3 regions of the Bifidobacterium sp. N5G01 genome follow, and region 3 is predicted to be linked to each of the others. Evidence: riboswitches for the same ligand, from Rfam matches in the RefSeq annotation. Region 3 holds a riboswitch; each other region holds the start of a gene.

Region 1 (9,908 bases), 250 kb from region 3:
GTCGCTCAAACGTGCGGACCGTGAGAAACTGCACGCCACCATCGGCTACGTCATGCAACATCCCGAACGTCAGCTTTTCGCCGAAACCGTAGCCGAGGATATCGCCTACGGACCACGCAACCAACATCTTGACGAAACGCAGGTATCCGAACGCGTCAATCAAGCCATGACGCTGCTGCATATCGAGCATCTTGCCGATCGTTCGCCATTCGACCTTTCCGGCGGACAACAACGACTTGCCGCCATAGCGGGCGTCATCGCATGCCAACCGCAGATCCTTATTATGGACGAGCCGACCGCAGGACTTGACGAGGCGGCTACAACCCGCGTGCACGATCTCATCCAAACCCTCCACGCACAAGGCGTCACCGTACTCATCATTTCCCATTCACAAACGGAAATCGACGTGCTCGCAGATCGAGTGATCGCGCTTGATCGCAGACAAAACGGTAATGTCGCTACTCGAAATATCGAAGCCAATGGCACTTCCGAAACGGCAGGTTCGAAGAATCCGCACGCGATTGACTCCGGACGTGCAAAGGGAGACGTCCGTGAAAACCGCAGTTTTATGGAACGGCTTGACCCGCGCGTGAAGATGGTGAGTGCGTTGGCGATCATGTTCTCCGCGTTCGCCATCAGATCCTTCTGGCAGTTGCTTGTGGCCGCACTGCTGACCGGCATGATCGTTGCGACATCAGGCATCGGCGTGAAACAACTGTTCAAATCGGTTCACATGTTCCTCGCATTGTTCGTGTTCTGCGGACTGCTCAATATATTCTTCGTCCGATCCGGCAACGTTCTTACGAACATCGGGCCGATTCCAATCACCGACGACGGTGTGCGTATCGCCATACTGTACGCCTGCAGATTCGTTGCGGTCATTATCGTCGGAGCGGTATTCCTTGCCACCACCACGCCCACGGCCATCACCGACGCATTCGAAGCGTTGCTCAAACCTTTCGCAAAATTCGGCATACATGCGCAGGAGATCGCGTTGGTGATGAGCCTCGCATTGCGGTTCCTGCCCACGTTAGGAAGCGAAGCGAAAGCCATTGTGGATGCGCAATCAGTCCGAGGCGGCAGCATTGAAACGGGAACATTCGTGCAGCGGATCAAAGCGATGACCGCCATTATCATTCCGGTATTCGCAGGAGCGATACGCCATGCCGATAATCTCAGCCTTGCACTCGACGCACGATGTTACGAGGAAGGCATCATGCGCACGCACTGGCGAATCATGCGGATCGCCAAACGTGACATCGCCGTAGTCGGTGTGGGTGTGTCATACATTGCCGCATTGACCCTGATCGCTGGACTATGCTGAGCATTCCGGACGGGCATGGCGCTCCACTGATCGTATTGGAAAGCGAAACCGCCGAAGAAGCACGTCTGAACATGCGCAAGAACATCGAAAACGGTGTGAACGCCATCAAAGGCGCGGGGGAGTGATATGCAAGATTTTACTGCCCTCACGCTACTCTTGAGCAAGCATCATAGATAGGAATGGAACAAGTTATGGCATTAACCAAGAAGCAGGTCAAGCAGCTGCGTGGCCTGGCTACCAAGCTCAATCCGCTCATCCAGGTCGGCAAGAACGATTTGAGCGAAACCGCTATCAAGCAGGCGGACGAGACCATTGAAAAGCGTGAGCTTATCAAATGCTCCGTGCTTGACGGATCCGGACTGACTGCCAAGGAAGCGGGCGAGGGACTGGCCGAAGAACTGAACGCGGAACTCGTACAGGTTATCGGCAACCGTTTCGTGCTCTATCGCCGCTCCCATCGCGATGATGTGGAGCATATTCGTCTCGTACGCGAATAAAGCGGGAAACTGACGCGACCAAACATAACAGGGCGGGTGCTTTCTGAAAACCAATCAGAAGGCACCCGCCCTATTGCAATGAAAATAAACAATCGGAAGTCAGGAAAACATGCGATGGAGCGGTGTCAGCGCTCCTGATTCCATTCGGGCTTCCACGTGTACTGCATGTCGTACGCGCTGGCCCAGAACATGTACTCGTTCTCCACGCCGGTCACGAAAATGTCAATCAGCTCGCGCTTGCGCTCTTCGCTCGCGTCGGCTACCAGTTTCTCGATATGTTCGAGCAGCCACACGGAATCCTGCCAGAACTCGTCGGTCTTATACATGTCGACCCAGCTTTTGTACGGATTGTCGTCAAGCGTGTCGGCAAACTCGGCGGCAAGACGGTAACCATAATCCGCATACACCCAGGCGCACGGCAGCACGGCCACAAGAATGTCGAGAATATCCTTGCCATAGGCGATGGAAAGGATATTCGACGTGTAGGCACGCGCGAAGGCCGACTGGCGCACATTGTTCATCTGCTCTTCGGTGATGCCATAGCTGGCCAAGTAGGAGCGGTGTACTTCGGTCTCGACCTGCAGGGCGCCGTTCTGCACTTTGAGCATGAACGCCATGATTTCAGGGTCGGTGGCCTTGGCTAATCCCAAAGCGTGCACTCTGGCGTAATCGTTCACATAACGAAAATCCTGCAGCAGATAGAAGGCGAAACGCTCGCGTTGCAGTGTGCCTTCGCCAAGCTCGCGGATGAACGGCTGCTGGTAGCCTTCCTCCCAAACCAGGTCAGCAGCCTTGCGCATGCGCTGCGCGAACGGAGGAAGATTGTTGCGTTGGATGCCTTTGGCGGCGTCGAACTCATAATCGAAATTGGTTGTTGATGTCACAGCAGTCATTAGACATGCCTCCCTACGCTGGTATTAACCATCAGGTTCAAAGGGTTCAGGCCTCACTTGGCCTATCTCAACCCGACAAACACGGGTTCCCCTGCATTACGCCGTACATTATGGCAAAGCCGTCCGAAATGTGCAAGAGCCTGTCCGCCGAATGGAATCGTGCCGCATGATGCGAACACAGGCGATGTTCGGTTGAGGGCGAGTGCAAGAATAGAACGTATGACTGAAAAGCAAGTTGCGAAGAACACCATCGAAAAGCTGGCTATCGTCGTGGTGACATACAAGCGTCAGCAGCTGCTCGCCACCCTGTTCGAATCCATCGAAAAACTCACTGTGGCACCATGGCGTATCGTCGTCGTTGACAACGAGCACAGCGATGCGACCCAAGGCATGGTCGACGATTTCCGTGAAGCGGTCACCGCGCAGTGGGGCAATACCATCGCCGACCAGTCGGGCAACGAAAGTCGCGTGGTGTATGCACCTCAATCCGACAACCTCGGCGGCGCAGGCGGATTCTCCGCAGGTGTGAAGAAGGCATATGAGCTGGGATCCGAATGGTTCTGGGTGATGGACGACGATGTGGCTGTGATGCCCGAAGCCATCGAACGACTCGCCAAGTGGACCGGCAGCCATGATGTGATCCAAGGCAGCCGATACGACTATGACGGCGGTCCGTTCTACTGGCAATACGATTTCATCATTCCCCTCGGCATCCCCAATCCGATCGCTCCGGCCGCATTCGGACGCCCCGGCTACCGCGTGATGGACACCCTGTGCTTCGAGGGGGGTCTGTTCCGCCGCAACATCGTCGAACAGATCGGCTTGCCGGATCCGCGTTTCTTCATCTACTGGGACGACACGATGTACGGCTACCGCGCCAGCAAAGTCACCAACCCGATCGTGGTGCCTGACGTGATCCTGCGCCGCACTCGTGAAATCGGCAATTGGGATATCGCCGGCGTGCGCCAGCTCAACTCCACCTCTGACATGAACCGTTACCACATCATGCGTAACCGAGGCTACATGGCGCGCTATTTCATGGCGTTCGGCGATTACCGTCCGCTGATGTTCGGTCTGGGTACGCTGCTGACCGCCGCCAAGGAAGTCATCCGTCTGGTGATGGTGGACCGAGAGCATGTGAAGACCGGCTTGGTGCAGATAGCCAAGGGTTGGTGGGATTCACGCAAGCTGTTGCATGATCCGGATTGGAAGCCGATGCCGCCGCTCAAGTGATGCGGTTGCGCCGTCTTCAGACGGTCATCTTCTTACGATTCGCCCCATGCCGATGCGTTGAGTTGACATGGGGCGAATCGTTTGCAGAAAAAAGTTGCAGAATGAATCATTTCATTGCGAAAAATTATGCAATCGTATTCACCATTTATGCTTTTTCGGCGCGTTTTGGGGCATGGGGCGAGTTACTATGGCGCTTACCGGTTCGATAACACCCACTATGTACCTTGATAGGAGAGGTCGAAGATGATTGAAACTGCACAGGCGTTTGGCGTTGACATTGGAGGCTCCGGCATTAAGGCAGCCCCGGTTAACCTCGAAAAGGGCGAGTTTGCCGAACCGCGTCTGAAGATTCTTACCCCGGAAGTTTCCACTCCGAAGGCCGTCGGTGAAATCGTTCGCCAGCAGCTCGAGCATTTCGAGGTTCCCGAATCCGCTCCGGTCGGCATCGCTTTCCCGGCGCCGATCCACGTGGGCGAGAAGCTCGGCTACATGGCCAACCTAGACCAGTCTTGGGTCGGCGTGGACGTCACCGAAGTGTTCTCCGAAGCCTGCGGACGTCCAGTCACCGTGGTGAACGACGCTGACGCGGCAGGCCTTGCCGAGCAGCAGTTCGGCGCGGCCAAGGGCCAGGATGGTCTGGTCGTGGCAACCACGCTGGGTACCGGTATCGGCACGGCGCTGATTTTCAACGGTGAACTCATCCCGAACACCGAGCTTGGTCACCTGGAACTGCTCAAGGGCAAGGGCGACGCCGAAAAGTACGCGGCATCCTCCATCCGTGAAAAGCTTGATATGGGCTACAAGAAGTGGGCCAAGCGACTGACCAAGTACTATTCCCTGATGGAGTTCTACTTGGATCCGCAGCTGTTCGTTGTCGGCGGCGGCGTGTCTCGTGTGTCTGAGAAGTTCCTGCCGTACATCGACATCAAGACCCCGATCGTTGCAGCCAAGTTGCACAATGAGGCTGGCATCATCGGTGCCGCGTACTACGCAAGCACCAAGCAGAAGTGATGCCGTGAACCATTAAGGTTCCCAACTTTTGTATAAGCGAGAGCCGTCCGATTCGTCGGGCGGCTCTCGCTTATTCCGTCAACATTTGTGAGGCGAAGGCATGCCATCTTGCTTGACGTAACGACTTGCGCAATCCAAGGAGTATGGTGGAGACTATGCGTTTTTCCTCCAGAGTCGATATCAGCGAGCCCAATCCCATCGCCAAAGCGGAAGCGGAAGCCAAAACAAGCGGCATCACGCTCGGCAAACTCAACGACTCCAATCCAACCAAGCATGCGCTCGCGCCGGAACTTCTGCCAGACATATATGGCGCTGAGCCACGCGGCCAACGGTATGCGCGCGAAGCGCTGGCCGCATTCCTTCAAGGGCGAGGCAATGATGTTGACGTCGAAGACCTGTACATACTGAGCTCAACATCCGAAGCATACTCGTGGCTGATCAAACTCCTGTGCGACGCCGGCGATGCCGTGCTCGCGCCGAAACCCGGCTATCCGCTCATCGAATCGATCGCACGACTTGAATGTGCCGACATGATCGAATACCAGCAGCGATTCGACGGATCTTGGTACATCGATGTGGCCGAACTGCGCGAAGCACTTGAAAGTGAAGAAGGCGAACGTATCCGCGCACTGGTGCTCATCAATCCCAACAATCCGACCGGATCGTACGTCAAAGCGTCGGAACGTGAGGCCATTGTGCGGCTTTGTCATGACCATGAGGTGGCCATCATCGCCGATGAGGTGTTCTACGACTATGATCTTGAACCATTCGATGGCAACGCGCGTCTTGCGGGGGAGACCGGCACGCTCACATTCGCATTGGATGGGTTCTCGAAGACGTTGGCCGCGCCACATGCCAAAGTCGGTTGGATCCAAGTGTCCGGCCCGGCGGCTGAAGTGGATGAGGCCAAGCGCAGACTCGACGTGGTCGCCGACGACTATCTGCCAATGAGTGAGATCATCGCCAAACAGATCCCCGCCATGCTGGGCGCCGCAGCCGCGCAGACCGCGCGCGTGCGAGAGCGCGTGCAAACCAACCTCGCAGCCTTGCATACCATGCTGGATGATGACGAGCAGGGCATGGTCAGCGTGTTGCGTGCCGAAGGCGGATGGAATGTGCTTTTGCACGTGCCCAGCGTGCTTGACGAGAACGAACTGGTGTTGTCCATGATCGAAAAGCACGGAATTTCAGGACAGCCCGGCTATTTCTTCGATATGACGTCGAACGGCTATCTCGCGATCTCGTTATTGCCGGAACCCGACGAATTCAGGCATAACGTTCAGACGGTGCTTGACACCGTCAACACAATGATCGGCTGAAACATGTTGTGGTTCCATCGTCGACACCGATGAAGGAGCCGCAACATGTGGGGAACGGGAATAATCCGTGGGTATGGTCAGGCTTTGGAAGCCTCATATTTAGCGCGGATGAGGTCCGTGTAAAAAGCGACGGCCTCATGCGGGCCACCGTCGAACACAACCTGATGGTCGTCGACCACCAGTGTGCGGTCGATCGCATACTCCGCGCGTGTGATCAGTTCCGTGTCATGCGTGGCGAACACTACCTGTTTGTCGTAACTGAACAGAGCTTTCGCCACATGCGCGGACGCCACCTCGTCCAAACCCTTGGTCGGCTCGTCGGCAACGATCACCGCGGGGGAGAAGCTCAATGCGGAAGCGATCGCCAGCAGATGGCGCTTCTCGCTATCCAACGCGGAAGCAGTCTCGCGCGCGACCGCAGCCAAATCAAAATGCGCGAACAGATTGCCGATGATCGCCTGGCGTTCGCTTTCCGGCACCTTATGCTTCTTCAACGGTTCATCAATCGCCTCGCGAATGGAATCCGCTTTGTAATAACTGTTCGGAATTTCCTCGCGACGAACACGGCCGATCATCGACTCGATACGTTTCAGATCACGCTTCACCGACGGATCATACGCAGCACCATTCGCGTCGATACGCACCGAACCGGACGTCGCTGTCAACGCGCCATCCAACAACTGCAATAGCGTGGTCTTACCAGAACCATTCAACCCGATCACGGCCACACGCTTGCTTTCCGGAGTGATCGTCAACGACGTCGGCTCCAGACCGACATTGCCATCCTCATACGTGTGGCCAGCCTGATCGAGCGTGAACGTGACATCATGCGCCACTTCGGGACGCTTAGATGAAAACAGCGAATCGAAAAAACCCATGGCAACCATTGTACGGGCGTGCCGAACCCATTGCATACGAAACGGGGACAGAAACCCAAACCCCTACAAGGAGTTCAGATTCCAGTCCCGTCAAGATTCGCGAATGCCTACGCGTCAGGCGAAATAGAATCCCGAGAAATCGTACTTGTACACGCGATAGATGTATGAGCTGTTCAACGTCATATGGAACTGCGCCAACAGATCACCATCCTCGTCGTACTGGCCGAACAGGCCCTTCATGCCCGAATCGATGAGAATCTGGCCGTTGTCCAATTCCTGTGCGGAACTGACATACGGCGAATATGGCACGTCGAACGACGACACTTCCGTATACGTGCCTGCATTCTCGTCGACCAGATACTTGCGATACTGCGACTCCGCCGTGTCGGAAGACAGTTCGGTCGAGATGCCGTCAATCACCGTCCAGTCAAAATCAGGACGCGTCAGTGAAGTGCCGAAATTGTTATCGAACATGTACAGGTAATATTGGCCGTCAGGCAGTGAATCATCGGCGACGTATGTGATGGAATGCTGTCCGCCGGTATCCGAAAAATCACCGGACTTCGTCAGGAAACTGCTGGCCTCATCGGTGCCTGCCCACACGGACGGCTCACCGATCATATAGTCGAGCGTCGGATCCGATTCCATATCATCCACCTTGATGATGGTGGACGTTTCGCGTGCGGAGAACAATGCGGAACCGTCATTCAACAGTTGGATGGTGTTGCAGTGCAGCCAATCCCAACGATTCTTGGCATTCGAATCCGACTCGTCGGTTCCCGCATGCGTGGTGGAGCCCTTATAGTCGGCGAACAGTTCACCGAAATCCACCAAGCTCGTCACACTGCCGGTGGAGGTGCTGAGCTTGATGACCTGATCTTGCACGGCATTGTCATCGCGGCCTATCTCGGTGGCCAACAGCACGATGTCGCCGTTGGAATCCATCGCATAATCATGATGCAGAATGTAGTCGGATCCCAGATCGTAGATCTTCTCCAACTTGCCGAGACGGTTCATCGCCACCATATGGTGCGTGGAAGCGGAGAACCACATGAGTCCGTCATCGTCGAACAGCAGACGATGCGAACGATAGTAGAGCACGGGGATCTCGCCGCGCAGCACGCCGTTCGTATCGTAATAGAACATGAAATCCTGTTCGTCGGAATCGTTGCCGAGAATGGCATACAGGCCATCGCCCAGATCCTCACCTGAATCGGCTGCGACGGTCTGCTCCAGCTGCACCTCCTCATTGCCCAGCAGGGATGCGCCCCTGTGTTCGATGGTATGCGTGCGGGACTTGCCGTCGGCGTCGGTCAACGTGATGGTGATGGTGTTCTTCTCGCCGGGAATAAGGCCGAGTAGCTGGAATTCATGGGTTTTGCTGTATTGCGATTGCTGGTAGGCGTCACGGGTGAAATCCGTGTAGCCGTCCGCATGCACGGTATAGGAGACGGCAACCGCGTCGTCGGTAGTGAAATACACATACAGCGACGTGGTGTTGGTGCCGTACGGATCTTCGGTGACAAACATGTCATCCTCTGTTGCGGAGGACTTGCTTTTTCCCTGCTCGAGCTTGTCGTCGGCCATATTCTGATAGTCGGCCGTGTACACATTCTCGATACGTGCGTTCAGCCGTTCGATCCTGTTTTGTCTGATGGCCGCATCGACGTTGTCATAGCTGGCGAGACAGACGCCCAATGCGATGGCCGATGCTACCACGGCCGCGGTCCAGCGTCTAACACGAGGATGGCTTGACAGAAGTGGAAGCGATTTCATAACTGATGTCTCCAACAAGGGTTCATCTCATAGCGAACAGTTACGACACCACTATTATTCGCAAAACTCGGAACAAACCGAAGATTTTATTGGACAAATCGTAATAAAACCCTGAAATAACCCTGAAAACGCCGTGCCTCATATCAGGGTGAACCACGACTGCACGTCGTGGAACAAACCGGGATCATTGCGTATCATTTCGTCGTCGCGACCATATAGGAACAACGACAACACTGTCACCGCCAACATGAACAGCAGCAGCGCCAGCACCAGTACGCGCAACAGCCAGCGCAGCCGCGGACGATCGCAATCCAGCGCAATGAGCAGCAGAGGCAACGAAGCCAAGGCGAACAGCCAACCGAAATCGGCGATGTAACGCCATCCAAGACCACCCAGCCGCGCGTCAAGCGCCACAATCAGCAAACCCAACAGCAGGAATGTCGTCAGCGTGCGCCACATGCCGGCATGGTCACGAGCGTGCATATGCCGGCGCAGGAATGGGCATGCCAGCGAAGCCAATGCGAGAGGTGCCATGACGAACAAGCCTCCAGGCATCGCCTCCGTGAACCCCCAATCCTTCAACGGGGCGGGTTCGACGGCAAGGAACGGGAACATATTCGTCCAACGCAACGGCAAAAACAGATAGTATGCGACCGTCCAAATGAAATTCGACCACGATTGATGGTAACTCGTCATATCCGTGACCGTCAGCTGATACGACGAACCGAAATCGAATGGCGAGGAGAAACGCACCATGTTATAGGCGAACAACGGCACCACCACAACCAATGCGGATACCAGCACGGCCAAAGGCGCACGCAACGCATGCAACATGGCGCAGGCACGCCCATGCTTACCGGAAGCGAACACGCCATCACGCAACTGTTTGGCAATCGCACGAATCTGCGGCCAGAACAAAGGAAACGCGGCGAACGCCACCACCACAAACGACGGACGACAACCCACATTTGCGGCAA
Region 2 (9,908 bases), 260 kb from region 3:
CGCTCGCACGGCATGCGCGCCTCCGGACTCGAGGATTATTTCGCCGACCTCATGCGCGAGGCCGGGGCGCTCGACAAAGACCAAGGCCTTGAGTCCGTGCATGGCGCGGAACCGCTGCACCTGTACACGTCCAGCTATTCCGGCTGCTACTTCTTCGCATGGGATTCCACGTTGCCGTTCTCAGCATCGTTGCGTGCGTTGAACATCGAAGGCAATCTCAACCGTTTCGCCGCAGTCAGCTCATGGTTGGAACGCAACGCCCGTATCGGCAAGCTGCCCACGGAAGACACCGTGACACGAGCCGAAGCGGCGCAGATCGACATGGCGCTGCTGGAAAATCCGGCGTTGATCGCATTGAAACCGGATGACGAATTCGGCGCAATCCTCGACTCCCAACAGGATGATGGCGTGCAGGCCGTCATGCGTTTGATGGACATTGCCTCGGAAACCAGGCGTTCCATTGCCGAAAACACGACGGTCGGCACGGACAGCGTCGCCTTCGGCAGCGAAGGCGGTTCGGAATGGGTGTACCGCCAGACAATGTCTCGGCTGCTACGCAGCATGCGCCTTCCGTACCGTTTCGACGTGGATTTCCGATGCAGCCTCAAGGACGGCAATATGGCGATCGGCTTCACATCCGCAGGCGTTTCCATGATGCCGTCCACCAGATACGATGCGGCACGCCATGCATGGGTGGATATGACGGACGCCGAACGCGCTCGCATGAGCGCGGACTACAATCTGCGTGTCGGACTGATGATGGCTGCGTTGAGTTTCGGTGCCGATCCAGGCATCCAGCGCGTATCGATGCATATCGATTCGATTGGTTTGGAAGAGGCCGTGGTCGAGCAGGATTCCGCCATCAGCGAGCTGATGAGCGAGGCATTGGCCGCGTTCGAACGAATCCGTACCGGAGATATGGGCGTTTCCGGATCCAAAGCCGATCCGAAAGACGGCGATTTCCATGGGGATCCGTCTCGGCCGGTGACGCCGAAAACCGCTGACTTGGGTGTCGATGGCGGTGACGGTGATGATGCGGACGATTCGCTGAACAAACAGTTCGAGGATTTGATAAAGGATATCGACTTCGACGAGATGACGTTTGCGGTTCCTGACGAAGCTGCAAACGAGTCCACCGGAGAGGAGGGCGATTCCGAGCATTTCACGCATGACGGTCTTGATGCTGGTTTGATTGGCTATAACGATTTCGACGGGGATGGCGACGATCCGTTGAGCCAGCTTCGCAAGAATCCGACCGTGCGCAATCTGGTGACGGTCACCTTTACCAGAGGCGAGTTCATGGAACGGTTGGGTGAGTGCGGACTGTCTGACCCGACAGGTACGTACCGCATGTTCGACGCGGAAATGGATGTGGATGGTCTTGGCGCATTGAAACCAGTGGATGCCGCGCTCAACCTGCGTGACAGCCGTTTCTCTCCGGCGGGAAGCCAAGAGGAGCCCGAGCTTTCCGATGTTACATTCGACCATAATACGGCGCAACTGTTCGGCTGCCGCGACATGTCGGGGCTGTCCATCCAGCGTGTGGACCTGCTGCAGCGCGCGGTTGGTGAATTCCATAGGATCGCGCAGGATCCCCATCTGGAATCGGTGGCCAAAGCGAAGCAGGCCATGGACATCATCAACGCCATCGCCGACCCTGAGTTAACGGCCTTGGCTCCGCAAGTGACGAGCGCTCTTATCGATGGCAAGGACACGCCGGATTTCTCGTTCCGCGTGGCCGACGAGCTCGATGCGGAACGCATCAAGGCGAGGGACCTGCTGTTTTCCGGGCAGGTCGATCAGAGCGTGGAATTGGTCGAAGCAGCGCTGGAACGAATGGATCAGCTGTTCGCTTCGAATCCGGGCGTGCCACGGTATTTCAACTCGTATGCGGAACGTGTCATCTATAACCGTATGTTTGCCACGGAAGGCGAACGTACCGTGCTTATCCCTGACAACCTGTTCTATGCGCATATGGAACTCGCCGACGTGCTCGCACAGGTCAAAGGCGTCAAGGCCGCGCTGCCGCATCTCAACGCGATGGTGCGATACGCGCCGGCCTATCCGCTTTCCCATCTCAAGTTGGCGGTTCAACTGGCGCGCGCCGAGGATTGGGATCCGGCCAGAGCGGCTTGCCTCAACGCGTTGCACGTCGCGCTTGACCGTGAGGATGCGTCATTCGCCTATTACAGACTCGCCTATGCGGAATGGATGTGCGATCACTTCGATATCGCGGCCGCCGCATATATCATGAGCGAGGAGATCGCACCGGCGCGTATCGCCATGTTGGAGGGTGAGCTTCAGGAATTGATCGGACGTGCGCAGTCGCAGTGCATTCCGGTGCCTACCAATGTGTCGGAAGCCATGCATGTGCTTACGCAGGCTGGACTGCCGGTATGGCCCAACACACAGGTTGCATCCTTGGTACGCAAGGCCGCGCGAGTCTGCGTGGACGAGGGCATGTTCGTGCCGGCACGTACGCTTTCGGTTGCCGCTTCAAGGATGGATGATGAGGAGCGCGACGGTGCCGATGTGGTGCAGATGCAGTTCCTGAGGTCGTTGAACAACTGACCGGCACCATCCGGGGCGAACAATTCAGCGTCGACGGCACGTTAGTCGAACATTTGTGCGATACTGTTCGAAGCGTCGCCGACCGACAGCACTGAAAGCACATCGAACAATGTTGACAAGGTAGTGACAATGACAAGGCATGACGATTCCGAACAGCTCGCATGGGATTTTGACGCTCCCGAAACGGATGGCGGCGCCATGGGCACGTCGACGCCCGTGTCGGCAGACGAGGGAGCCGCCTCATATGCGCCGGGAAGCGAACAGTGGATCGCCGCATTGCAGCCGACAGATGCGGACGCCATGCGACTGGACAGGATCGACGTTTCATCGATGAGCGCCGAGGCCGCGGCACGATTGTGGGCGCGAGTGGCAGCATGGGTGGAATCCGATCAGATCGCATACTATATCGATGATGCGCCGGTCTCATCTGATGCGGCCTACGATGCGAGAATGCGCTGCTTACAGGCTTTGGAAGCGCAGTTTCCATCCCTTGACTCCGCGCAATCGCCGACGCATCGTGTTGGGGGCACCTTCTCCAACGATTTCGCATCAGTGCGTCACCCGTCACGCATGATGAGTCTTGACGATGTCTTTTCGCTTGAGGAATTGCGCGAATGGTATGACAGTGTCATCCGAGGTCTTGATTGGTCGGACACGAAGCCCCTGCCAATGACCTGCGAAGTGAAGATTGACGGACTTGCGCTCAATCTCATTTACCGTAATGGCGTGCTTGAACAGGGCCTGACCAGAGGCGACGGTGTGACTGGCGAAGATATCACACTCAATGTGCGCACCATCTCCACCATTCCACAGAATCTTGCCGGGCCAGAGGAGGATATTCCTGAATTCGTGGAGATTCGCGGCGAGGTTTTCATGCGATGGGATGATTTCAACACGCTCAACAGGGAAAGCGAGGATGCGGGACGCGCGCCTTTCGCCAATCCGCGCAACGCGGCCGCAGGAAGCCTGCGTCAGAAGGACCCGCGCATCACCTCCACCAGAAGGCTTAGTTTCTACGCGCACGGTATCGGCACGCTCCAATGGGGCGCCAAACGAGGCGACGGCCACGATATCGTCAACAACCAATCCGAGGCGTACGAGCTATACAAGAAGTGGGGTATACCGGTCTCTCCGCACAATCGTGAAGTCACCACATTCAGCCAAATCCTCGACATGATCGACTATTACGGTGAGCATCGCGGTGACATCGAGCATGCGCTCGACGGCATCGTCGTGAAAGTGGACGATCTGGGGTTGCAGCGGTCGCTGGGTGCGACCTCGCGTGCGCCACGTTGGGCCATCGCCTACAAGTATCCGCCGGAGGAAGTCAATACGGAGTTGCTCGACATCACCGTGCAAGTGGGGCGTACCGGCCGCGTGACGCCGGTGGCCATTCTGAAGCCCGTATATGTTGCGGGTTCAACGGTGTCGAGAACCACTTTGCATAATCCGTTCGAGGTGGAACGTAAAGGCGTGCTTATCGGCGACACCGTTGTGGTGCGCAAGGCAGGCGATGTGATTCCTGAACTTGTAGGTCCAGTGTTGGAGCGTAGGGAAGGGTGCGAAGACCAGCTGCGCCGTTTCGTGATGCCTTCGCATTGCCCGAGCTGTGGGGCACAACTCGCCCCAGCCAAAGAGGGGGACAAGGACATCCGCTGTCCGAACGTGGAATCCTGCCCGGCACAGTTAACCGAACGCATCATCAACCTGGCATCCAGAAAGGCGTTCGATATCGAACATCTGGGTGACCAATCGGCCATCGCGTTGACGAATCCGGAAGAGGATCGCCCCGATTCGGTGGCGACCTACGCGCCGAACATCACCGAAATCGTAGTGGCACCGGGGCAGGAGCCCGAACCGTACGAGCCGGTGGAAGGGCTGGAACTGCCGGCCCGGCAAACGCCGGTGTTGTCCAGTGAGGCCGGCCTGTTCTCGCTGACAGCCTCCGACCTGCAGGATGTTCGCGTATGGCGAGAAGCGCCAATCATCGAAATCCACGAAACCGTCGGCAAGAACGGTAAGCCGAAAAAAACGCGCAAACGTATCGGCGGATCAGGCCTATGGCATCAGGTCCCGGCGTTTTGGACGACTCCGACAGCGGCGAGAAAGCGTAAGGACGAAGTCGATGAATCCGCGGAATATCCCGGATATGACGTGCCTGAGGATGCCATGGTGATCCGAGAGGAAACCAAAGTATCGCGTTCCGGAGCATCCAGCGTGCAGCCGGTATATATACGCCCTGCGGAAAATACAAGGAAAATGCTTGACGAAATGGACAAGGCACGCCACGCCGACTTATGGCGTGTGCTTGTAGCCCTGTCGATCCGGCGCCTCGGACCGCCCACGGCACGTGTTATCGCCAATACGTTCGGATCGCTTGACGCCATCGAACGCGCCAGTGTGGACGAACTGTCTCAGATAGACGGCATCGGTCCGGAGATTGCGGAATCGGTGGTCACGTGGTTCACATCGGCCAAGGAACCAGGCGATTGGCGCGGCACGGTGTTGGAAGCATGGAAGGCTGCTGGAGTTGGCGTGGAGCAAGCTGAAATCAGTGAACTACCACAGACACTTGAAGGCAAGACAGTGGTCGTCACCGGTTCGTTGATTGATTTCTCGCGTGACTCCGCCAAAGAAGCGATTATCTCTCGCGGTGGAAGAGCCTCAGGATCCGTCAGCAAGAAAACCGATTGGGTGGTCGTTGGCGAAAACGCCGGCGCCAAGGCCGCCAAGGCAGAGGAATTAGGCGTTCCCATGTTAAACGAGGACCAGTTCAAAATACTGCTGGAAAACGGAACGGTGTGACGTCGGAACGTCAAGCTGGCAACATAATCGCAAGAAGGCTCTGGCATGCCGCGCCTCCAGACGCTAGTCTGGTACGCGGTTAAAGGAGGAACCATGACCGACGAGCGTACCATTGAAGCGCGCATCTATGAGCGACTCAGCAAAGTGATCGATCCCGAGCTGGGGCGGTCCGTGACCGATCTGGGCATGATCGCAGCCATCGATGCGATACCGGTGGAAGGCAAAACGAACACTTACGAAGTCCGTGTGGAAGTCGAGCTGACGGTGGAAGGCTGCCCATTATCGCAGACCATCACCAACCAAATCAACGGAGCGGTGGCATCCTACCCGGATGCGACGCTGCTGCCGCGTATCGAAGTCGGATCCATGAGCCAAGACAAGCTCACCCAACTCGTTGCAGGTCTCAAAGCCGATCGCAAGCAGAACCCCTTTAATAAGCCGGGCATCAAAACCCGTATTTTCGCCATAGCATCTGGCAAAGGCGGTGTCGGCAAATCGTCCGTCACCGCGAATCTTGCCGCCACTTTCGCGGCGCTCGGTTATGATACGGCCGCCATTGACGCCGACATCTACGGGTTCTCGCTGCCGCGACTGTTCGGCGTGCATGCGCAACCCACCAATCTGAATGGTATGCTCATGCCCGTCACCGCTTGGGGGGTGAAACTGATTTCCATCGGCATGTTCGCGGGCGCCGATCGTGCGATCCTTTGGAGAGGGCCGCGACTGCAGCGTTCGCTCGAACAATTCCTTTCGGATGTGTGGTGGGGCGAGCCCGACGTGCTTCTGCTTGACTTGGCTCCGGGTACCGGCGATATGGCGATTTCCGTGGCCCAGGCCCTGCCGAATGCGGAACTGGTGGTGATCACCACGCCGCAGCCGTCCGCATCCGACATCGCAGTACGCTCCGGCTTGGTGGCGCTGCAGGTGCCGATGAAAGTGCGCGGCGTCGTAGAGAACATGAGCTATTACGAGCATAAGGGTGAACGTCTGCGGATTTTCGGCGAAGGCGGTGGTACGCGCGTATCGGAACAGCTGACCGAAAGCCTCGGCTATGACGTTCCTTTGCTCGCTCAGCTTCCACTGGAACCGGAATTGCGGGAGACTGGTGAGGACGGACGCCCGGCCGTGCTGAATGAGGATGGCTCGTTACGTGCCGACGGTATTGGCGAGACATTCAGGAACCTAGCTGAATCATTGATGTGCAGACCTCTGTAAAACTCTATGGAACCGTGTTTCCGTGCTGCATTCAGTACGGGAGGGAAACCCGTGAAGACAGGCCATTGCAAAAATCCGAGCGTGTTCTATGCCGGAAACGAAGCGAAAATGAAACAGCCCTTGTGAAAATCTTGTGCCTTGTGTAGTATCAAGCGCAGACACGGGGGCCGTATGGCTGAGAGGAAGCAAACGCTTCGACCGTATGAACGTATACCGGGTAATGCCGGCGCACGGACGTCTCTCTTTTCCCGTGCCTTGACATAAAGAAAGGCACATTCATGACCGTAAATGAATCTTCCGCGGTGAAGAAGCACAACAACAAATGGCGAGTCGTTGATATCGTTGTGGCCGCCATCGTCGCGGTTGCAGCTGGTGTGATTTTCTGGGGCTGGGATGTTATCTGCGCGGCTCCGATCACGCTGTTCGAAGCGGTGACGCCTGGCTTCGAAGGCCTACTGAACGGCATCTGGCTATTTGCAGGACCTCTGGCCGCCCTTATTGTGCGAAAGCCTGGTGCTGCGCTGTTCACCGAAACCCTTGCTGCCGCTATAGAACTCGCCATGGGCAATCCCTGGGGCATCGGCGGTTCCCTGATCATTGGCATCTGCCAAGGTCTTACTGCCGAAATCGGCTTTGCGATTTTCGCGTACAAGCGTTGGGATTTGCTGTCGGCCACCATTTCCGGCACCCTCGCCGGTTTGGGATGCTTCCTCTACAACTGGACCGTAAACCCCGCCTGGGCAGGCTTGCGTATTGCCGTCAACTGCGTCACTTCCGTTATTTCCGGCGCTTTGGTGGCTGGAGTCCTGATGTATCTGCTGCAGCAGGCTATCGCCAAAACAGGCGTGCTTGACCGTTTCGAATCCGGTCGTGCGCAGACTCTGGTCTGACGATTCGTTTGTGAAGTCCCGTATCGCATTCACGGTGGGTGGATACGGGACTTCTTTGATGCGTGTTCGCCTTACGAACGCCAAATGCAAAAGGAATGAAAGAACGATTCATGGGTACTGATGCAGAAAAATCGTTTTCCGCAGCCGGGGTGGTCGCACGCGATTGGGGATGGCGACATGCTTCACGTAAGGATTTTGCGTTAAGGCATGTGGACTTCACCATACAGCCGGGGGAGCGTGTGTTGCTGTTGGGTGCTTCCGGTGCCGGAAAATCGACGTTGATGGCCGGTCTTGCCGGCGTGCTCGGCGGTGATGATGAAGGTGAACTCGAAGGTGAGCTGCTGATCGACGGAACGGATGCCCGCCATTCGCGTGGGCGATCAGGATTGGTATTGCAGGATCCCGATGCACAGACGATTCTGGAACGTGTGGGAGACGATACCGCTTTTGGCTGTGAAAATCTGAATCTGCCAAAAGATGAGATTTGGAGCAGGGTCCGTTCCTCACTCGACATTGTTGGACTTGGCTATATGAAACTTGATCGCTCCACGCGCAGGCTTTCTGGCGGGCAGCGTCAACGTCTGGCTTTGGCTGGCGTGCTCGCCATGCACCCCGGATTGCTGTTGTTTGACGAGCCGACCGCCAACCTTGATCCGGAAGGCGTCAAGGAGGTGCATGATGCGGTACGTGATGTGCTTGACCGAACCCATGAAACCTTGGTGGTGGTGGAGCATCACATTGACGTATGGCTTGATTTGGTGGATCGCGTCATTGTGCTTGGCAAGCCGGAAGCCGATTCGCATGTCAGCGGAGTCATCGCCGATGGCACTCCTGAGGAAGTGTTCGGCAGCATGGCGACGGTGTTGGCAAAAGGCGGTGCCTGGGTTCCGGGGCGCACCATTGAAAGCCATATTCCCGAATCCAAGCAGTCATCGGGAAAGGTTGTTCTGCGAACCGAGGATCTCAGCTTCGGACGTGAATTCGCGCTTGGCGAGCATGTGAACCTCGCGTTCCATGCCGGCGAGATTACTGCCCTGACCGGCAAAAACGGTGTGGGAAAATCCACGCTTGCTTTGACTTTGGCTGGCTTGCTCAAACCGATTTCCGGGCGGGTAAGTATGGATGAAAGCATGGTTCCCGCACATAGGGAGAACAACGTCTTCACGTGGAAAAGCAGGGATCTTCTTGGGCGAATCGGCATGGTGTTCCAAGAGCCGGAACACCAGTTCGTTGCATCCAGTGTGCGCGACGAAGTGGCGGTCGGCCCTAAATCCATGGGAAAAACCGATGACGAGGCCTACGCCATCGCCGATATGATGCTGGAACGGTTGAACCTCAAACGGTTCGCCCCAGCCAATCCATTCACGTTATCCGGCGGTGAGAAGCGTCGTCTTTCCGTGGCGTCCATGCTTGCCGCGGCGCCGAAGGTGTTGGTGATGGATGAGCCGACTTTCGGTCAGGATTTCACCACATGGACGGAAATGGTCAGGTTGATAGCGGGCGTACGCGATGAGGGCTGTTCCGTCATCATGGTCACTCATGACGAACCGTTGATCGAAGCGTTGGGAGCGCGTCGCATTCTCGTAAGCGAGGGGGAGTGAGATGGAACAGTTGGAAACCATCAGCGTGGTGCCGCATAAGGAACGTCATGATGACGCCAGGCCGGCGTCTCCGTCATGGTTTGTCGCGAAGATCAATCCGGTCAGTCGTTTCATCGGCGCGCTGATATTGTGCATTCCCATGTTCGTGACGTTGGACGTGGTTTCCGCATCGGTGGCGTTCGTGTTGGAGATGTTGCTGCTCTGGATTGGAGGCGTCGCTCCATGGACGGTGCTTCGTAAAACCTGGCCGGTATGGATCGCAGCTTCGGGAAGTTTCATTTCCGTGGCATTGTATGGCAAAACCTCCGGTGCCGTGCTGGTCAATCTTGGCAATGTCATTGTGATTTCGCAGGGATCGTTGTATTTGGCGTTGGCTACGTTCCTACGTGTGGCAGCCATTGCCGTTCCCGGCGTGATTCTCGCGCTTGGCCTTGACCCGACCGATCTGGCCGATGGCTTGGTGCAGATTTTGCATTTGCCGTCGCGATTCGTATATGGCGGTTTGGCTGGTATGCGCATGTTCACGTTGCTGCAGAATGATTGGTATGCGCTTGGACAATCCCGCCGCTCTCGTGGACTGGGTGACGGTAGTGCCATCAAGCGCGTATTTTCTCAGGCGTTCAGCCTATTGGTTGTGTCGATTCGACGCGGCACGAAGCTTGCCACCGCCATGGAGGCGCGTGCTTTCGGAGCGGATGCTCCACGTAGCCAGGCCCGGGAATCACGTTTGCATGCCGTCGACTGGCTGTTTTATGCGATTTGTGTGGCAGTGCCGGTGATTGCGTTGTCTTGTGCTTACTTCACGGGTTACTGGCATTGGGCTTTT
Region 3 (9,908 bases):
TGGTCAGACCGCTGCCGTCTGTTGCGCTTGTTGCGGAATCGTTGCTTTGCCCGCATGCGGTGACGCTGAACAGCATGGCGATTGCGCTGAAGAGTGCGATGATTTTACCTGCGATGTGAGTATGTGCGGTGGCGTCATGCCTGCTGAAGATGCTCATAAAGCGATTTCCCTTGAATCTATCTTCTCTACCGTTTTCTAGGGATGTGCTGCGAGCGGAGTTCGGGCAGAAAACGATACGAAGGGCCTAAGGCCCCCGCTCGTCCAATGCCCCCGACGTTCCTTATGGTGCCTGTTGAAAGGCTGTGGAACATTGCCGGTTTGCCACACATTGGCTTAACAGCGGATTTTATTATATGCAGTCAGTGTGACCGTCTGCATGATGCGGAGTGGCGGATTGCCGCGTGCTTTTGGAAAGGCGGGTGATTGCCGTAATGAGGTACGCGCGCGATTTACTGGTCCGCGTCGGGATCGGCGTCAGCGTCGGCAGGGCCAAGCAATATGCGTTCGCTCAGGTTCACCACAATCATCAATATGCCAGTGATGGCGATGATGACAAGCGTTGCCGCAAAGATCAGCGGCGTGCGGAACGAGTTGTAGGCGGCCTGCAGCCAAATGCCAAGACCCTTGCGTGCACCCAAATATTCTGCGGTGGCGGCAGTGGCGAAAATGTATGCGGCGGAAACGCGGATGCCGCCATAAATCTGACGAGCGGCAACACGCAACTTCACATGCCACAGTGTCCACGCTTTCGTGGCACCACAAGTCAGCGCAACATCCGAATAAAACTGGGGGACTGCTTCAAGACCGCGAATCGTCTGCACTGCAATCGGGAATAAGCCGAATACTGTTACGATCACGATTTTTCCGGAAATTTCAAAACCGAACCAAATCAAAAACAGAGGAGCGATGGAAATCAACGGCATGGTCTGCGCGGCCGAAAGCAACGGGAACAATGCTGCGTTCGCAATGCGCGAGCAGTACAACAATATGCCGATAAGAATGCCGAACAGTACGGCGAACAGAAAACCGATGCTGCCTTCAATCAGGGTAACTTGGGTGGCGGGCCATAATGTCGACCAGGTTTCGACGGTGGCCTGCGCGATTTCGCTTGGCGCGGCGATCATAATGCTGGGCACATTGCCGATACGAACCCACGCCTCCCAAATCACTAACAGCAACACTACTGCGATGACTGTGGGAATGCGGCGCTTGCAGATACTCAAAACAGTGGAGAAAGATCGTGAGGCCGCTGACTGAGCATGCTCAGAGTGTGTGCGTTGAACGTGCGAAACCGCCATCGTTCACCTTGCTTTCTGCGCCATAGTGGGCGCGCACGTGACCGGTGGCGAGAAATCAGTAAGGTGAGGAGCCTGCCCGCGTTCCGGTCAGAAAAGTTCATTACCGGGGTGTTAGTATAAAGCACTCCCTAAACCACGTTCTGAAACGAAAATCGTTTTTCAAACCAAAACGTAAGTCACAACTTGCGGCATAACGCAAGGTGGGTTCCGCATCTTGCCCGACACGGAACCCACCTTACTATTTACCCCTTGCTACTGCCCTGGATCAGCTTCACTCCAGTCCGATGGACTTCATGGTGTGGAGCTTTAAGGACTTGACCTCAAGCGTGCCGGATTCGGCAACAAGCTTGATGGCGCGCGGGCCTTCGGAAGCGTAGCTGAAGGAGCTCATTGCCTGTCGGCCGTCGTTCACATACACTTCCACGCAGCCGCGATCCACAAACACGCGCAGCTTGAGTTCGCCGGAAGCCAGTTCCTCGGCGGAAAGCGGGGCGGTACGGTAGCCGCGATCACCCTGGGCTGCGGCCTGACGGTCGATTACCATACGACCGATCTGATCGTCGAACGCAACGTACGTGTAAGCGCCATCTTCAGTCGCGTGAATCTTCAGACCAGCACGTTCCGCAGTGGAGGCGTTGAGATCGATGGTCATTTCGATTTCCACGGCTTCAGCATCATCAGCAATGGTCTGCTCGCCATTGACACCCAGTGAGATTGCGCCGAAATCGGTGGTGTTTTCACGCAAGCCCTTCATTTCGGCAACTGGAGCAGTGTGCAGGTCGCCGTCGGCACCCAGCGTGATCTCACGTGGAAGGGTCATGTTGCCGCACCAGCCGTCATCCTGCATCGGAATCGGCTCAACGAACGGGCTCATCCAGCCGTATACGATTTGGCGTTCGCCGTCGTTGAACGACTGTGGAGCGTAATAGTTGTGGCCGCAATCCCACAAGCGGAACTCGGTTTCCGGCTGGAACGCCTCACCCGGAGTCCATGTGCCGATCATGTAGCCGGCATTGGAAACGTTGCGGTTCATGAAGCCGGAAGCCTTGGTGCCCATGGCGGAGAAGCCGATAACCCACTTCTCGTTGCCTTCGGCGTCCTTGATCGGGAAGAAGTCCGGGCATTCAAGCATGAAGACGTTCGGATCCGGGTGTTCGAACAGTACGCGTTCGTAGGTCCAACGAACCATGTCATCGGAGGAGAACAGCCACATCTGGCCGCGCTTTTCAGCGGAGGAAACACCGAAGGTCATGTACCACTTGTCGCCGGTCTTCCACACCTTCGGATCACGATAGTGGTGATCGACCTTGTCGAGCGGGCAGTCAATGATCATGCCCCGTTTGGTGGCGCTGGTCAGCTCGTCGTTATCCGGCTCGGCGATCATCTGCACCTGCCAGTCGCCACCAGTGTTGTCGACGCCGTTGGCCCAACGGTGGCCGGTGTAGTAGAACTTGAGTTCGCCGTCGTCCCCGATCACTGCAGAACCGGAGAATACGCCGTCCTTCTCCTCTTCGAGGGTCGGGGCGAACATGATCGGCTCACGCTTCCAGTTGAGCATGTCGGTGGATGAGACGTGGCCCCAGTGCATCGGACCCCACTGGGTGCCGTACGGGTGCAGCTGGTAGAACACGTGCCAGCGTCCCTTATAGAAGCACAGGCCGTTCGGATCGTTGATCCAACCGCCGTTGGATGCGATGTGGAACTTCGGGTACCAGCGGTTGTTGCGTTCGGCGGCCATGGCTGCAACGCCTGCTTCCGCCTGTGCCAGGGCTTCGCTGTGGTTCTTGATTTCGTGGAGAACGGGTGTGTCCGGAGTGAAGCCAGTCATCGTTGAATAGCCTTTCTTGATGATTGTTTAATCTTGCGATTGTTGAATTGTTGCTTATTGAGTTTTAAGTAAAAGTTTTAAGAATGCTGCCCGAAGCGGAAAAAGGGGAAACGCTTCGAGCAGCACGATTTAGTTGTGATTTTGCCGATTTTGGCGGTTACGCTCAGGCGTTTGATTCAGCTGCGGCTTGGGCTTTGAGCTGCTTGTCGGTGTAGAACGGATCACCGCCGACTTCCTGGTCGTCCTTCTTGATCACGAAGAAGCCGTAGATCAGGGCGGCCAGCACGATGCCGGAGATGGTGAAGAAGGTCGGACGGTCGCCCATGGCGTCATGCAGGGCGCCCATCGGAGTGGAGAAGATTACCTGGCCGATCTGGGAGGCGATCTGGAAGCCCACCATGTACAGAGTTGCCGACAGCTTGGTGTCGAAGTGCAGGGTGAAGTAGCGGAATGCCGGCAGGCAGAACAGCGGAACCTCGATGGAGTGGAACAGCTTGACGATGGAGACACTGACCGGATCGTGGAACACGCCGCACAGGCCGATACGCAGGAACATCACGGTTGCACCAAGCAGCAGGGAGTTACGCACGCCGATCTTCTTCATGATGATCGGGACGACACCCATCATGGCGGACTCGAGGAACACCTGGAAGGAGTTCAGGGTGCCGTAGGTGGCGTTGCCGACTTCAGTGGAAGAGAAGAGGGAAGCGTAGTAGTTCGGGAACATCTGCTGGTCGAATACGGTGTAGAAGGTGTTGGTGAACAGCATGAAGACGATGAGCACCCACAGGGTCGGCATCTTCAGAACGGAGATCATCTCTTTGAAGGATGGATTGGTTGGGGCCGCGTTCGGATCGGCTTCCTTCCTGAGCTCTTTCTTCTGCTCGGCCGGAACCCAGAAAGCGTAGATGCACAGCATGCCAAGGCCGCAGATAGAGCCGACCCAGAAGTTCAGCAGTGGGTTGATGTTGAACAGGAAGCCTGCGCATAGTGCCACGATGGCGTAACCGAAGGAGCCCCAAGCGCGGGACTGGCCGTATTCGAAGCCGAACTTACGGGAGTAGCGTTCGGTGAGCGCTTCGAATAGGGAGCAGCCGGCCATGAAGCCTGCGGAGAGCACGATGGAGCCGATGAGCACGCCGATGAAACGGGTGGTGCCGCCGGCGGTCAGCATCGGGGCGTACACGAACTGTACGAACGGGCCGACGAGCGCTGCGATGGCGGAGACGAAGATCACGAGCTTACGTTTGATGCCCAGCTGATCTTGGATGGCGCCGTAGGCGAACATGATGACCAGGGTTGCCAAGGAGTTGATGGAGTAGATCTGGCCCTGCTCTGCGGAGGTCATGCCCAGGCCGTGGGTCGGGTCGGTGAGCCAGCGGGAGAAGAAGGACCACCAGATGCCCCACGAGCAGAAGAACATGAAGATACCGAAGGAGCTCTGCAGGTAGGAAGGATTCTTCCAAGCAGATCGAGTGTTGTTTGCCATGTTGTTGTTGTTTCTCTATTTCTCTTTGTTTATGCCGCTGCCGTGCAGCATCTCGGTTGTGTGCCGATACTGTGTTGTGCCGTCATCCGCCCGGCTGCCATGCCAAGTGGATGAACATGGTTAAATAATAATACATCAAACGATTGACGTCAATCGATTGACGTCAATAATTCCAACGTTTTTCAGAAGCCTTGAAATTAAGTCGAAACTGGGTGTAAAAAAGAAGGCCTTTCGGCGTGTCGTAACAGACATGTCGAAAGACCTTCTTGCATGATCTCAAATCAAGGAAATCAGCTTCGGACTGACTCCTTTTCTATCAGCGCGCAATGAATTTTCGCGGGGATCGGCGAATCCAACGGTGGTAGGGTAGCGGTGGTGCTCGGCCAGAATGAGCAGTCGACGGGCTTGCGTTCGATCAGTGAAATCAGCTTGCAAGCGGCCCAATAACCCATCTCATAGTGGGGCAGCTCCACTGTGGTCAACTGCGGTTCCAGCGTTTCGGCAAACACGCGGTGGTTGTCGACGCCGACGATGGAAATATCCTTGCCGACAGTCAGTCCACGGCGTGCCGCGCATTCGTACACATACCACGCGCGCGCATCGTTGAAGCAGAAGAAACCGTCGGGATTGCGTTCGTCGAACAGCTTGTCGACGGCGCGCAACGCCGGGCCATTATGGAGTACATTGCATACCAACGAAGGATCGTAGGTAAAACCGGAATCCTGCAACGCTGCCTGATATCCGGCAAAACGACCATCCTGCGCAATCATGTTTTCGGAACATCCGATATAGGCGATCCTCTCGCAATCGGCTTGAATCAGCCGTTTTGTGGCATCGTAAGCGATTTGGAATTCGTCTGGCTCGATGCTGGGGATCTGGTTGTCGGCATCGGTGGCATCCACCATCACCACCGGATAATCGTCGAGGGATGCGGGCACGGTTGCAATGCGGTTCGACATCTTCGAATAGAAGAAACCATCCACGCCATACCGTTTCAATGTGGCGATTTCATTCTCTTCGCTTGCCTTGCCATCGGTGCTGACCGTGATGATCATATACCCGTAGGTGCTTGCCGCATCCTGCGCACCCAGAATGATGCCGCCTGCATACGGGGTGGTGGCGACTTCCTCGCTGATGAAGCCGAGAATTCGTGTGCGGCAAGTGCGTAGGCTGCGCGCCAGAGGATTGACCGTGTAGCCGAGTTCGTCAGCCTTCTCACGTATGAGTGCGGCCAACGGGGCTTTCACACGTCCCTCATCTCTGCCGTTAAGTACCAAGGAAACGGTGGAAATGGACACCCCTGCCGCTTCGGCAATTTCCTTCATCGTAGTCATGATCGCTACACTATACCTGAATCAATAAGAAAAGCGCGCCATTTCTTATAGATGACGCGCTTTTCGATTTTTTTACGACGATATAACAGTCTATTGCCGGATTTATTCCGACAGGATTTCATCCACAAGCGCCTGCTTGGCGTGAATCTGACCTTCGAAACCCGGACGAATATCGAGACGGATCACCACGTCGGTGCGATAGCCTTGGCCAGCCAGCTTCAGGGTGGCGTCACGAATCACCTTGAGCACGTCGTCGATATCGCCTTCGATGTTGGTGAACATGGCGTTGGTTTCGCTCGGCAATCCGGATTGGCGGATCACGTCGACCGCCTGCGCCACGTACGTGGACTTTTCAGGGCTTGCTCCAGCGGGGGAAATGGCGACTGCGGCAAGCGTGTTGATATACGGCTTGCCTGTTTCCGGATTGATCGGCACTTCCTGCTTTTCCGCATTGCGATCAAGGGTCATGTTCGTTCCTTTCGTTGCGTTCCTATCGACTTGATATGGCTTGGATTGGATGGTGCGAATTTGGCTGTCAGCGCCATTTCCAAGCGTGATCCATCGGTCCGGATCCGTGACCGAGGTCAAGCTGTGCCTCCAGGGCTCCCGTCAGATACAGTTTTGCCCTGTCGACGGCTTCCGGCAATGTTTCGCCAAGCGCCAGATGCGACGCGATCGCCGAAGACAGCGTGCATCCGGTGCCATGCGTGTTCGGATTGTTGATACGACGCGCGCGGAACCAAGTGACTTTACCGTTCGGCTCAACGAGCACATCACTGGCATCCTGCGTACCATGACCGCCCTTGACGAGCACCGCGCAGCCGAAATGGCCGGCGAGCATATGGCCTGCAGTCACCATGTCGTTCTCGCTGGAGATGCTCTCGCCATTCTCGTAGTCGATCGCGTCGGCACCCTGTTCGACGGCCAGCTCGCACAGCGCCTGGGTTTCCGGCATATTCGGCGTGATGACGGTGGCCAGCGGGAACAGCTTGGAAGTCAGTGCCGCAATCGCGTCATCTTCGATAAGCTTCGCGCCGGACGTTGCCACCATTACCGGATCAAGCACAATATTCGTGGCACCATGCGCAATCAGACGGTCGGCGATCACGTTGATGAGCTCCACGCTCGACACCATGCCAATCTTCACGGCGACCGGCGGAATATCTTCAAATACTGCGTCGATTTGCGCGGCGAGCATTTCCGGAGGAGTGTTCGTGACCATAGTCACGCCTGTGGTGTTCTGCGCGGTCAGTGCAGCGATGGCGGTCATGCCGAACACGCCATTGGCGATCATGGTTTTCAAATCCGCCTGAATGCCGGCACCACCGGAGGAATCCGATCCCGCGATGCTCAATACCGGTGGCAATGTGCTGGTCATGAATGACTCCTTACTTGCTCTTGCTTACTTGTGATCTGAAGTTTTGAAATACTCCGCATACGCAATTGCCGAACCCTGCATAACATGCCGCATAGTGTGCAGGGTTCGGCAAAGTCTAGTCGACGATGATTTCGGAGGCGGCGACTTCCTCGGCTGTGACGTTCCAAAGCGCGTCAAGCAGCGCTACTTGGAAGGACCCCGGGCCTGAAGATTTCGCTTCGGCGATTTCGGAAGCCCTGTTGTACAGCAGTGAAGCGGAAATCGCAGCTACCAACGGTTCCGCTACGGCCAAGTATGTTGCGGTAACGCCGCCAAGTGAGCAGCCGGCGCCGATGATCTTCGTCATCATCGCGCTGCCGCCTGGCAGACGGAACACATGCTCGCCGTTGGTCACCAGATCGACCGCTCCGGAAACGGCCACCGCACCAGCACCGGTGGGGGAGTGTTTGGCAAGATGACGAGCCACTCGTTTGGCTGCGTCAACAGCTGCATCGACCTCGTCCACAGCCTCCACGCCTGCCGGACGCGTGCCGGGAACGGTGGAATCGTTTTGTGCAAGACCCCACATCGCATCGAGTGCGATGATCTCGCTCGCATTGCCGCGCACGATGGTCGGCGGATAGGTGCGGAACGATTCGAGAATGGCGGTACGGGTTTTTCCGATGCCCGCGGCGACCGGGTCAAGCACCCACGTCTTGCCGTTCTTGTGTAGTTTGTAGGCGATTTCCGGCAGCGCATCTTTGAAGAACGGCAGCAACGTGCCCACATTGATGTAGTTCGATCCTGCGATTTCCGCGGTGTCGATTACATCGTCCGGTAGAAAGCTCATGGCGGCAGTGCCTCCGGCGGCAAGCTGCGCGTTGGCCACAAGATTCATCGTGACGAAATTGGTGAACGACTGCGCCAAAGGCGTGGTCGTTCGTACGTTGTTGACTGCCTGTGCAATCTGTTCACGCAACGTTGCCGAAAACGAGTTATCGCTCATTGTCTGCTCCCTACGTTGGTCCTAACCAACAGGTTCAAAGGGTCAGGCATTCGCCTATCTCAGCTCCCACTTTCGTCGGAAGCCCCCCTGCATGTACATAACGTATCCAACCTATACAAAGGCCCTGACACTGTACTACTGACGTGGATGCCTTGCTCGAGGTGATTCACATCTGTGGTTATGATCCAGCTTAAACAGCAGATAATTACATAGTTATTGTTGTTTAGATTCTGCTAAACCATGGATATGTAAATATGTGTATGGGGTTTGTACGGAGGCTTCTCGCTTATATATGGCAGTCCTCTCCGAAGAAAGGCCATATCGGGGGTGTGAAAATGGCCGGTTTGACTATTTGACCTACCATATATAAGCGAGAAGCCTCATGTCGAGATGTGGAATCTGCCATACGCAGGCGAGATACGACCCAATTGGGTGGCGTTCTGTCACCGCGTGAAGGTAGGCTTTGCGCTTGTAAAGACCCCAAACCGTTCAAACCAGAAGGTGCATTGTGGCTGTATCCAAACTCGATGAAGTCGTATCCCTCGCCAAGCGTCGTGGCTTTGTTTTCCCCGCCGGTGAAATCTACGGTGGAACCCGTTCCGCGTGGGATTACGGTCCGCTCGGCGTTGCGCTGAAAGACAATATCAAGCGCGAATGGTGGCGTTCCATGGTCGTCACCCGTGGCGACGTGGTGGGCGTTGACACGTCCATTATTCTTCCGCCGGCTGTGTGGGTGGCTTCCGGCCACGTGTCCGTGTTCAACGATCCGCTGATCGAATGCCTCAACTGCCACAAGCGCCACCGTGCGGATAAGCTTGAGGAATCCTATGCCGAAAAGCATGGCGACAAGCTGCCGGAAAACGGTCTCAAGGATATTGTGTGCCCGGATTGCGGCACCCGTGGCAACTGGACTGAACCGCGCGACTTCAACATGATGCTGCGCACCCACCTCGGACCGGTCGAAGACGAGAATTCGCTGCACTACCTGCGTCCGGAAACCGCGCAGGGCATTTTCGTGGACTTCAAGAACGTGATGACCTCTTCTCGTTCCAAGCCGCCGTTCGGCATCGCCAACATGGGCAAGTCCTTCCGTAATGAAATCACCCCGGGCAACTTCATCTTCCGTACCCGCGAGTTCGAACAGATGGAAATGGAATTCTTCGTGGCTCCGGGTACCGATGAGGAATGGCACCAGTACTGGATCGACGCACGCACCCAGTGGTACATCGATCTTGGCGTGAAACCGGAGAACCTGCGCCACTATGAGCATCCGAAGGAGAAGCTGGCCCACTATTCGAAGCGTACCGTCGACATTGAATACAAGTTCGGCTTCCAAGGATCCGATTGGGGTGAACTCGAAGGTGTGGCCAACCGTACTGACTTCGACCTTTCTGCACATGCCAAGCATTCCGGCGAGGACCTGAGCTACTTCAACCAGGCCACCGGCGAAAAGTACGTGCCGTACGTCATCGAGCCGGCCGCAGGCCTGACCCGCTCTCTCATGGCCTTCCTTGTTGATGCCTACGACGTTGACGAGGCGCCGAACACCAAGGGCGGCGTCGACAAGCGTACCGTGCTTCGTCTTGATCCGCGCCT

Evidence for each region. A riboswitch is a leader RNA that binds a small molecule or an ion and turns the genes downstream of it on or off. The one in region 3 is predicted to bind thiamine pyrophosphate.
Region 1: another riboswitch for thiamine pyrophosphate. It lies ahead of tenA (thiaminase II); the one in region 3 lies ahead of CE168_RS04885 (hydroxyethylthiazole kinase).
Region 2: another riboswitch for thiamine pyrophosphate. It lies ahead of CE168_RS03870 (ECF transporter S component); the one in region 3 lies ahead of CE168_RS04885 (hydroxyethylthiazole kinase).

The regions. Positions count from the first base shown of each region.
Region 1 is NZ_NJNP01000002.1:44,527-54,434, reverse strand. It holds gene CE168_RS03930 (energy-coupling factor transporter ATPase) at 1-1,324, shown strand, start outside; gene CE168_RS09235 (hypothetical protein) at 1,318-1,449, shown strand; gene CE168_RS03925 (YhbY family RNA-binding protein) at 1,516-1,821, shown strand; gene tenA (thiaminase II) at 1,947-2,714, opposite strand; TPP riboswitch at 2,707-2,817, opposite strand; gene CE168_RS03915 (glycosyltransferase family 2 protein) at 2,934-3,947, shown strand; gene ppgK (polyphosphate--glucose phosphotransferase) at 4,191-4,958, shown strand; gene CE168_RS03905 (pyridoxal phosphate-dependent aminotransferase) at 5,114-6,277, shown strand; gene CE168_RS03900 (ATP-binding cassette domain-containing protein) at 6,355-7,155, opposite strand; gene CE168_RS03895 (aryl-sulfate sulfotransferase) at 7,270-8,931, opposite strand; gene CE168_RS03890 (hypothetical protein) at 9,070-9,908, opposite strand, start outside.
Region 2 is NZ_NJNP01000002.1:32,410-42,317, reverse strand. It holds gene CE168_RS03885 (tetratricopeptide repeat protein) at 1-2,571, shown strand, start outside; gene ligA (NAD-dependent DNA ligase LigA) at 2,701-5,376, shown strand; gene CE168_RS03875 (Mrp/NBP35 family ATP-binding protein) at 5,470-6,591, shown strand; TPP riboswitch at 6,742-6,844, shown strand; gene CE168_RS03870 (ECF transporter S component) at 6,870-7,481, shown strand; gene CE168_RS03865 (ABC transporter ATP-binding protein) at 7,577-9,082, shown strand; gene CE168_RS03860 (energy-coupling factor transporter transmembrane component T family protein) at 9,084-9,908, shown strand, end outside.
Region 3 is NZ_NJNP01000002.1:291,826-301,733, reverse strand. It holds gene CE168_RS04920 (ABC transporter substrate-binding protein) at 1-157, opposite strand, end outside; gene CE168_RS04915 (ABC transporter permease) at 450-1,298, opposite strand; gene CE168_RS04910 (glycoside hydrolase family 32 protein) at 1,570-3,126, opposite strand; gene CE168_RS04905 (MFS transporter) at 3,290-4,615, opposite strand; gene CE168_RS04900 (LacI family DNA-binding transcriptional regulator) at 4,906-5,949, opposite strand; gene CE168_RS04895 (thiamine-binding protein) at 6,052-6,417, opposite strand; gene thiD (bifunctional hydroxymethylpyrimidine kinase/phosphomethylpyrimidine kinase) at 6,485-7,327, opposite strand; gene CE168_RS04885 (hydroxyethylthiazole kinase) at 7,443-8,312, opposite strand; TPP riboswitch at 8,303-8,411, opposite strand; gene CE168_RS04880 (glycine--tRNA ligase) at 8,821-9,908, shown strand, end outside.